DNA from 3 places in the Pseudoalteromonas sp. TAE56 genome. Region 3 is predicted to be linked to each of the others. Evidence: predicted binding sites of a transcription regulator. Region 3 holds the regulator's gene; each other region holds the start of a gene.
The links. The regulator LexA, encoded in region 3, represses DNA repair genes until DNA is damaged. The targets are predictions, from matches to a motif close to TACTGTATNNNNATACAGTA.
Positions count from the first base shown of each region.

Region 1: a site for LexA is predicted at 1,745-1,764, ahead of dinB (DNA polymerase IV). Genes of this name have one in related genera too.
Region 2: a site for LexA is predicted at 1,434-1,453, ahead of uvrD (DNA helicase II). Genes of this name have one in related genera too.

Region 1 covers NZ_AUTN01000074.1:105,145-108,350, reverse strand. The annotation lists gene L656_RS0107115 (aldo/keto reductase) at 1-647, opposite strand, end outside; gene L656_RS0107110 (acyl-CoA thioesterase) at 657-1,091, opposite strand; gene L656_RS1000000123260 (hypothetical protein) at 1,260-1,436, shown strand; gene dinB (DNA polymerase IV) at 1,777-2,829, shown strand; partial or broken gene L656_RS01000000122015 (M17 family metallopeptidase) at 2,959-3,206, shown strand, end outside.
Region 2 covers NZ_AUTN01000056.1:2,787-5,992, reverse strand. The annotation lists gene uvrD (DNA helicase II) at 1-1,369, opposite strand, end outside; gene L656_RS0102140 (hypothetical protein) at 1,672-1,896, shown strand; gene L656_RS0102135 (YacL family protein) at 2,013-2,381, shown strand; gene L656_RS0102130 (dUTP diphosphatase) at 2,487-3,110, shown strand; gene yrfG (GMP/IMP nucleotidase) at 3,126-3,206, opposite strand, start outside.
Region 3 covers NZ_AUTN01000117.1:15,262-18,467, reverse strand. The annotation lists gene ctaD (cytochrome c oxidase subunit I) at 1-123, opposite strand, end outside; gene coxB (cytochrome c oxidase subunit II) at 123-1,265, opposite strand; gene lexA (transcriptional repressor LexA) at 1,748-2,365, opposite strand; gene L656_RS0113775 (PaaI family thioesterase) at 2,533-2,973, shown strand; gene L656_RS0113770 (hypothetical protein) at 2,974-3,206, opposite strand, start outside.

The sequences.
Region 1 (3,206 bases), on a different contig from region 3:
TGCGCTAGGCTAAACTCATTTTGAATAGATACCATGCGCGGTAAGTTATGCTCTTTGGCCAAGCTTAAAAACTGGCTTATACCCCATGGCGTATCGTCAGATAAACCACAGTGCTTAATTTTACCTGCTTTAACACATTCATTAAGGCCTTGTAGAATATCAAGCATACTAGCTTGGTGTTCTTGTGTATTTACGTCGGTAAATTTAAGTGTGCCAGGCCATTGTCTGCCAAAGTGTGGAGTAGAGCGATTTGGCCAATGCAGCTGATATAAATCAATGTAGTCGGTTTGAAGACGCTTAAGTGAGTCGTCCACGGCTTCTATTACTGTTTGGCGAGTAATATTACCGCCATCACGTACCCAAGATAATCCATTGCCTGCAATTTTTGTGGCAAGTACTACATCGCCACGCTTTTGCTGATTACGCGATAGCCAGTCGCCAATAATTTCCTCGGTTTTGCCATAGGTCTCTGGAGAAGGAGGCACAGCATACATTTCGGCTGTATCAATAAAGTTTACGCCTTGCTCTAGCGCGTAGGCTATTTGTTCATCAGCATCGCTTTGAGTATTTTGTTTACCCCAAGTCATACTGCCTAAACATACTCTTGAAACGTTAATACCACTGCTGCCAAGTGGGCTGTATTGCATGAGAATTCCTTATTGATCGTCTTGAGAGTAGCTAACTAACGCTGATAAAAGAGGCTCTGCAATTGGCGCTTTTTGGCCTGTTTCAAAATCAAACATAACCACTTTTGAAGTGCCTGTTGTTGTTATAGCGTTTTGCGCGTGACTAAATACGGTGTAATTCATAACAAATCGATCTGTTTTTATATCAGAAATAGTAACGCCGACTGTAAGCGTATCTGGAAAAGTAACTGGGCGTTTATAACGAATGTTGTTTTCGCTTATTACCGGACCTACGCCATTAGAGCTTATTGTATCGAACAGATTTATTTTATTTAAGAAGTCGATTCGGGCTATTTCAAAGTAACGTAAATACACCACATTATTTACGTGTTGTAGTGCATCCATATCAGCCCACGCTACGGTGATGTCGGTATGGATAGGGTGCTGATCTTTAAACGTTTGCATTATTTATTGGCCCTTAATTTTAAAGTATTTAGATTATCAATATGGAGTTGTGAGCTCAAGGTAATTAATAGCATGTTTTTTTATAAGATGATTGTACCTGTTTAATTTTAGGTCTACAGTTAAATTACACAGACAAACACAAACACAAAAACACACACAGAGGTATGTATGCACAATATAATTAATTGGTCTTTAGCTTGTTTGGTTTTTATAGCCTCATTTACCTGCTACGCAATGGGTAATGAATCTGGCGCTATTATTTTGATGTTAGCGGGGTTTTTCTTCGAAGTTATGTTTTGGTTACGTGGCCATAAAGAGCCAGAAGATAATAAGCACTTTTTTTAATCGCTAACTAGGGCCTGTTGACCTTTCAGGATTAAAATTTGTTCAATCTAGGGGCTATTTAATCGCGGCGCGAGGTTTGTGACCTAGTGGGCTAAGTAAAAACCGAGCAACAAAGAGTAAATTGCCCCTAGGCAGAACCCTTCGGGCAGCGTATGTTTGGCATTTGTGCTACGTTATCGCCTATTTATGGGGAATAACCACACTACATAGGCTCTGCCTTGCCTAAATACCAAACATACTGCTGCAAATTTAACCTCGAAAGATAAACAGGCCCTAGGCTTGCTTATCACATTTGATTCTATAATAATGGCTGTATAAATAACCAGTTGTTGTTGTGGTGATGAAGAAGTTTATTCACATAGACATGGATTGCTTTTATGCAGCAGTAGAAATGCGAGATAATCCTAAACTTGCATGTGTACCGCTTGCTATTGGAGGCAATAGCCGACGAGGCGTGCTCTCAACCGCTAACTATATAGCGAGAGAATATGGCGTACGATCGGCTATGTCGAACTATCATGCTAAACAATTATGCCCCGATTTAGTTATTGTTCCTGGGCGCATGGCTGTATACAAAGAAGCTTCAAATCAAATACGCGAAGTATTTAGCCGCTATACAGACTTAATAGAGCCTCTCTCCCTTGACGAAGCCTACCTAGATGTAACAGACAGCACCGCTTGTAAAGGCAGTGCTACACTAATTGCACAGCAAATAAGAGCCGATATTTACAGTGCCACAGGATTAACTGCATCAGCAGGTATTGCACCAATTAAGTTTATTGCCAAAATTGCCAGTGACGAAAAAAAACCGAATGGTCAGTTTGTCGTTTTGCCTCATGAGATCGATGACTTTTTAGCGCAATTACCGCTGGGGAAAATTCCGGGGGTGGGTAAAGTAACGCTCGAAAAACTCAATTTAAAAGGCTTATATACCGGCAAAGATGTACGTGAAAAGGGCGTAAATTGGATGCAGCAACATGTAGGCAATTTTGGTGTATCGCTTTATCAAAAATGTGCAGGTGAGTATATTGGTAAAGTATCGACAGATCGCATTAGAAAATCGCTGAGTGTTGAACATACCTACGAATACAATAAAACAAGTTTGCAAGAGTGCTTAGATGAGCTTCCAAAACTCTTAGACGAATTAGTTTTAAGGCTTAATAAGCAACAATTACAAAACCGTATTAATAAATTGAGTGTTAAGGTGAAGTTTGCAAATTTTGTAGTAACCTCAGCCGACCAAGCATACCACGAACTAAACACTGAAATACTTGTTCAACTACTTACCAAGGCTTATCAAAGAGGTTTACAGCAGCCTGTACGATTACTTGGTATAGGCGTTGGTATTAAAAGTGAGCCAGATCAAAACTTTCAACTGAGTATTCTTGATTAAGCTGTAAAGCCTGTAACTCCAAGTTGCCATTTATTGACAAGTTGTGTAATTAGCTCATCGCACCTTGCTGGTCTTCAATATTTAAATCGACGATAATAGAGGCCTATGTTTTCTAACAGGACTTTACTTATGGCATACCCTCAAGCGGTTAGTGCGAGCCTTGAATGCACATCACATGATGCGCTTATTATTATTAGTGATGACTTTTCTTTATTACCAAATAACTCATTACGTGATGCTATTTTAGCCCAAGCAAACGTTGATTCTCGCATCGGTAAGCAAGTTACATTATTAGTAATTGAAAACAAGCGCGTTGTACTTGCGCCTACTGGTCCGTTAAATAGAGATTACGATGATGTTCGCCGTTATTTTGATGC
Region 2 (3,206 bases), on a different contig from region 3:
TTACTGCACCAGAAGCACGACCAGATAAGTGCTGTTGTTCTACAATTGCTTTTGCGGCATACCAAAGCGGTAACGATTCTGCTCGTGCACAGTCGCGTATATGGCTCAATGTTTTATCACCAATACCGCGTGCTGGCGTATTAATTACACGCTCAAACGCGGCATCGTCTTGTCGATTACCCACTAGACGTAAATACGAAAGCGCATCTTTAATTTCTTGTCGTTCGAAGAATCGCATACCACCATAAATACGGTATTTTAAGCCTTCTTGTAGCATGGCTTCCTCAAGTACACGAGATTGCGCGTTACTACGGTATAAAATTGCGGCATCTTGCAGGGCATTTCCTGCATTTAACCAGCTTCGTAATTTGCTACTTACAAAGCGTGCTTCGTCTAACTCATTAAATGCTGCATAAATAGAGATTGGCTCGCCATCGTTACCATCGGTCCACAAGCTTTTACCCATACGTTCTGAGTTATTTTGAATTAATGCATTGGACGCTTTCAAAATAGTGGCGGTTGAACGGTAGTTTTGTTCAAGACGAATGGTTTCTGCGCTAAAGTCAGTTAAGAAACGTTTAATGTTTTCGATTTTAGCACCACGCCAACCATAAATGCTTTGGTCATCGTCGCCTACAATCATGATGCTGTTAGTATCGCCAGCAAGTAACTTTAACCAAGCATATTGAATGGTATTTGTATCTTGGAACTCGTCTACGAGCATATGTGCAAAGCGCTGCTGATAATGACGCAGTAACGTAGGGTTATTTTTTAACACTTCGTAGCTGCGTAGTAATATTTCAGCAAAATCAACTAGGCCCGCTCTATCACAGGCCTCTTGATAGGCGGCATAAACTCGCAGCATCATTTGCTCATTAATATCGTATGCTTGAATATCTTTAGGGCGAAGTGCTTCATCTTTTTTGGCGCTTATGTACCAGCCAAACTGCTTAGCGGGCCATTTTTTATCATCAATATTCATCGATTTTAATAAGCGCTTGATCATTCTAAGCTGATCATCAGAGTCTAAAATTTGAAAGGCTTCAGGTAAATTAGCTTCACGGTGATGAGCACGTAAAATACGATGCGATAAACCATGGAAGGTACCAATCCACATGCCACCTACAGGGGCTTTTAGTGTTTCTTCAACGCGGCCACGCATTTCTTTAGCTGCTTTATTAGTAAAGGTAACTGCAAAAATACTGTAAGCGGAGGCTTGCTCAACTTGCATAAGCCACGCAATACGATGAACTAACACTCGTGTTTTACCAGACCCAGCACCTGCTAATACCAGCATGTTTTGTAGTGGGGCTGCAACGGCGTCGCGTTGTTTGTCATTTAAGCCATCGAGTAATTGTGAAACGTCCATCGTTACGCCTTTTTAATCAATATTGTGGCCAGTATAACAGGTGTTTTTGTTAGGCTAAATAAAATACTGTTTTTATAAACAGCTATTTACAAAATAGTGTTCAAAACGAGTAACTTGCTAATTAACTAAGCGAATAAAAAGCGTAAACGCATAACAAAAATTGCTAATTTGACCTAAAGTTAGCAAAATTTACTAACTCTCTAAATCTAGGCTAATTTAACTATTTGATTTGTAAGCTTTAATAAATTGGCATAAAGTGTGTAAGTAAATAATTATAAAATCAAATAAATACAGAGGTTAGTATGGCAGATCAAGGTTCTGGCGGTAACGTAATCGCAGCATTATGTAATATATTTTTTCCTGGTTTAGGGCAGTTAGTGCAAGGGCGTATTTTAGCGGCTATATTTTTTGCACTCGCTATTATAATAAGTTATGCACTAATTTATGTGCTTGTAGGTTTTGTACTTGTGCCTATTATTTACTTATGGTCGATCATTGACGCAGCGCGTTATAGATCGCGAAGTTAACGGCTTTAAAGTTGAATAAAATAGCGCCCTTGTGGCGCTATTTTGCTTTATATGTCCTGTGGTTTACGGGCGTTTACGTATATAATTACGCAATTAAAGATTTACAGGCAAACCCTATGGAATATCAATTTATTCGCGACCCTATTAGTGGGCTACGTATTAAAATAAGCAGTGAACACGCTATTATTGGTCGCTGGCTAAACGAAGAAATAGGCAAAGACAAAGTGGCCATGGTGCAAGCGCTTATTGCATCGGTAAGTTCAAGCTATGAGCCGCTAACGTTAAAAGGCCAAGAAATAGATTTAATATTAACCAAAGACGAAGCACTATTTGAAGCCCATGCGCTTCATCAAGATAGCGAAGATCTAATAGCGTATCAAGATGACGATTTAGCGCTTGAAGAAAATGGTTTAAGTAGTGGTTGTGGCTTTGAAGATTTCATTGATTTAATTGGTTCATGGCATGAGTTTACGACGTCACGATAAACATAATTAGCACACTAATAAAAATATACAGCAATGCACAATCAGCATTTTATCTGTATTATTACACCAACGAAAATTACGCCAACCAAAACGACAGGAATTGATATGTCTGCCAATTTAAACAAGCTAGTAGTGATGCTAGAAATGCAAAACGCCATGAATACTAAAGTACATGAGCAATGGTTTACTCAAGGGTTTGAATGGTACCGCGCTATTTGGGTTGAGTGTGCTGAAATGCTAGATCATCATGGTTGGAAATGGTGGAAAAAACAAACACCAGATACTGAACAAGTTATTTTAGAGTTGGTTGATATTTTTCATTTTGGTCTATCGCTTAGAATTGACGGCGAAACTAGCTACGAAGACTTAGCAAAGCAACTTGAAACTGAGCTTAGTAATGCTCAACAAGCTGATGATTTTAAACAAACACTAGAGATATTAGCGGCGTCTGCTGTTGCTGATAAAACGTTTAATGCAGGTGCCTTTGCCGGCTGTATGGCGCAAATGGGTATGGATATTGATGATTTATATCGCGGCTACGTAGGTAAAAATACGTTAAACTTTTTCCGCCAAGATCACGGTTACAAAGATGGTAGCTATATTAAAGAATGGAACGGGCAAGAAGATAACGAGCATTTAGTTGAAGTAGTTAAAAGCCTTGATACAGAACATGCAGATTTTGCAAAGTTAGTATATCAAGGGCTAGAAGCGCGTTACCCAAAAATCTAGCCCACGTAAACTGAGTTAGATAATCTTACGATAGTCGGTAACACTTAGGTAATCGGCTATTTCGTTATGTGGTTGTTGGCTATCAGGGTTAGCAAC
Region 3 (3,206 bases):
AATTAAATATAAACTACCTATATCTTTATGATTAGTTGTGTAAAGCCAGCGTTTAAAACCTTTAGCTGGGTGATGAGCATGATGAGCTTCATTGGCGTTAGGTTGTTCTACTATGCTACTCATTAGTTCGCCTCCACTTTGGCATCAAGTGCTGCCTGTATTTGACTCGGTTGAATAACATCACCCGTATCATTACCCCACGCATTACGTTTATAAGTAATAACCGCTGCTAATTGCTTTATAGATAACTGCTTGGCAAATGCTTGCATTGCCGTACCAGGTCGTCCATGGATAACTACATCAATGTGATCTTTTATACCGCCAAGCACTATCGGGCTGCCTTTAAGTGCAGGAAATACACCCGGTAATCCCATGCCAGTGGGCTGATGACATGCAGCGCAATTGGCCATATATACTTGTTCGCCTAAAGTCATTAATTCTTCTTTTGGGAGGGTTTTATCAAGTAATGCGGCATCTGCTAATGCTGCTTTTTGTTTAGCCTGCTTTGCATCTGCAAGCCATGTTTTAAAATCAGCCTCAGATTTAGCAACCACCACAACGGGCATAAAGCCATGATCTTTACCACACAACTCAGCACATTGGCCTCGGTAAGTACCTTCTTCGTTTATGTTCGTCCATGTTTCGTTTATAAAGCCGGGATTCGCATCTTTTTTAACTGCAAAATCAGGTACCCACCAAGAGTGGATAACATCGTCAGAAGTCATTAAAAATCGTACTTTTTGATTTATTGGCAGTACGAGAGGTTTATCAACCTCAAGTAAGTAGTTAGGATTTTTATCTGCAAGATTAGCGATTTCATCTTGCGGGGTAGATAAAATAGAGTAGAACTCTACATCTTCGCCCATATATTCATAATGCCATTTCCATTGTGAACCTGTAATTTTAATAGTGAGATCAGCTTTGCTGGCATCTTCCATTGCAATTAGGGTTTTAGTAGCTGGTACTGCCATAGCAATTAAAATAACAAACGGAATTGCAGTCCAAAGTATTTCTACTTTAGTGCTTTCGTGAAATTGGGCAGGTACAGCCCCTTTAGATTTACGGTGATGAATAAGTGCCCAGAACATAATTGCGAACACTATCACCCCAATCACACAACATATTATAAATATAGTCATGTGCAGCTGATATACATTATTGCTTATATCGGTTACGCCTTTGCGCATATTGTATTGGCTGTTAGCCAAAACTGGGTGCGAAAAAACACATAATATAAGCCACAAGGTAGAGGTCAGTTTACCCATGTGGTGGCTCCTTTGATGCTATTGCGAATGCAAAGCGAAGAGGCATACGGCTTAAACGCCAATTCGTTATTTTTATTTTTTTAGCCAATCTCATTTAATATTGATTGGTTTTGCTGCGCCAACAACGTGTTTGTGTATATTGTGTGTTCTCAAAACTAAAAAGCTGTGAGTTATTATTAGCTCAGCACATTAACAATTAGCTAAAAAATGAACAACAAGCAAGTTTTAGTATAAAAAACAATCAGGTTGTAATTGGGTAATTAACAAAAAATCAGCAACTAGCTAGGCAACAGGAAGTTCAAAAGATGAGAAAAACAAAGGGGTTTAACGCATTTGGAGGGGAAATTATAAGTGCAAAAAAGTTTACAGGTTGAATAGTCAGTGGGCTGTTTACGCCCTATTTTAGTACGAATTTTAAAACAAAAATGCGTACTAATTAGTACGCATTTATAAAACTGCTTGTTTAAAAGCTATTTTTAAAGTCACATCCAATCAGCGTTTCTTATAACGCCAACGGCTAAGCCTTCAATATTAAAAGACTCATTCTCAAGATCTACTTCAATAGATTCAAAATCGTCGTTTTCAGCATGAAGTAATACTTTACGACCTGCTTTCTCAAGACGTTTTACAGTTACGTCTTCGTCTAAGCGGGCAACAACAACTTGTCCGTTTTCAGCGGTTTGAGTACGATGTACAGCAAGTAAATCACCATCCATAATACCAATATCTTTCATGCTCATACCGTTAACGCGTAGTAAAAAATCTGCAGCCGGTTTAAACATTAATGGATCGATTTTGCAGTGACTTTCAACGTGCTCTTGCGCCAAAATAGGTGAACCAGCAGCAACACGCCCTATAAGCGGTAAACCTAATTGTTCTGGCTCTTCTTCTTCAATTAACTGAATACCACGGCTTGCACCTGGCTTCATTTTAATGGCGCCTTTTTTAGCAAGTGCTTTTAAATGTTCTTCAGCAGCATTGGCACTTTTAAAACCTAATGTTTGCGCTATTTCAGCACGTGTAGGAGGCATACCAGTGTCTTTAATAAAAACTTTAATTAGTTCGAGTATTTGAGCTTGGCGGTTCGTTAATGGTCGCATACAACTGGTTTTCCATACAGTACATTTAACTGTGAGTATATACAGTTAAATAAAAATCGCAAATTTAAATTAAGCCTTAAAATAGCCAAAGTAATTTCACTTGTGTACATTTTAGGGATATAACTAAAACTAAGTTTATAAATGATAAAAAAAGCAAAGGAGTCATTATGAGTATTTGGTATCAACCTATTACTTTAGAGTTTTGCAAACAGCTAGATGAAGGTATAAATGGTCAAGGTACGCTGATGAAAACTATGGGGATAGAAATCACAGAGATTGGCGATGATTACTTGGTTGCCACAATGCCAGCAATTCCTGAGCATCATAACCCAATGGGGATGGTTCACGGCGGTGCTAACGTTGTACTTGCCGAAACAGTTGCCAGCTATGCAGCTAACTTTGTTGTCGATTTTACAAAATTTTACTGCGTGGGACAGGAAATTAGCGCAAGTCATTTAAAAGCGTCTCGTAACGGCACTTTAACAGCCACGGCAAGAGCATTTCATATCGGTAAACGTAGTTCAGTATGGGAAATAAAAATTACAAATAGCCGCAATGAGCTGTGCTGCGTATCTAAAATGACCGCAGCAGTCGTAGAGCGAAGATAGTTACTTTTCGATTGGGTAAATTGTAATTTCCATACCCGCACCAATCGCAGATATACGTAGTAATGTATCTGCATCTAAGGCTTGATTAAAGCACTTAGGAGAAGTGCCTGATTCAAAACCAATATCAAACGTTCTACGTGAACAGCTTAACCATTGCTTTAGCGCGTTACGCGAACACGATTCAATAAGCTCACATATATGGTTTATTGCTTTGTCAGGCGTGTTTACTACAC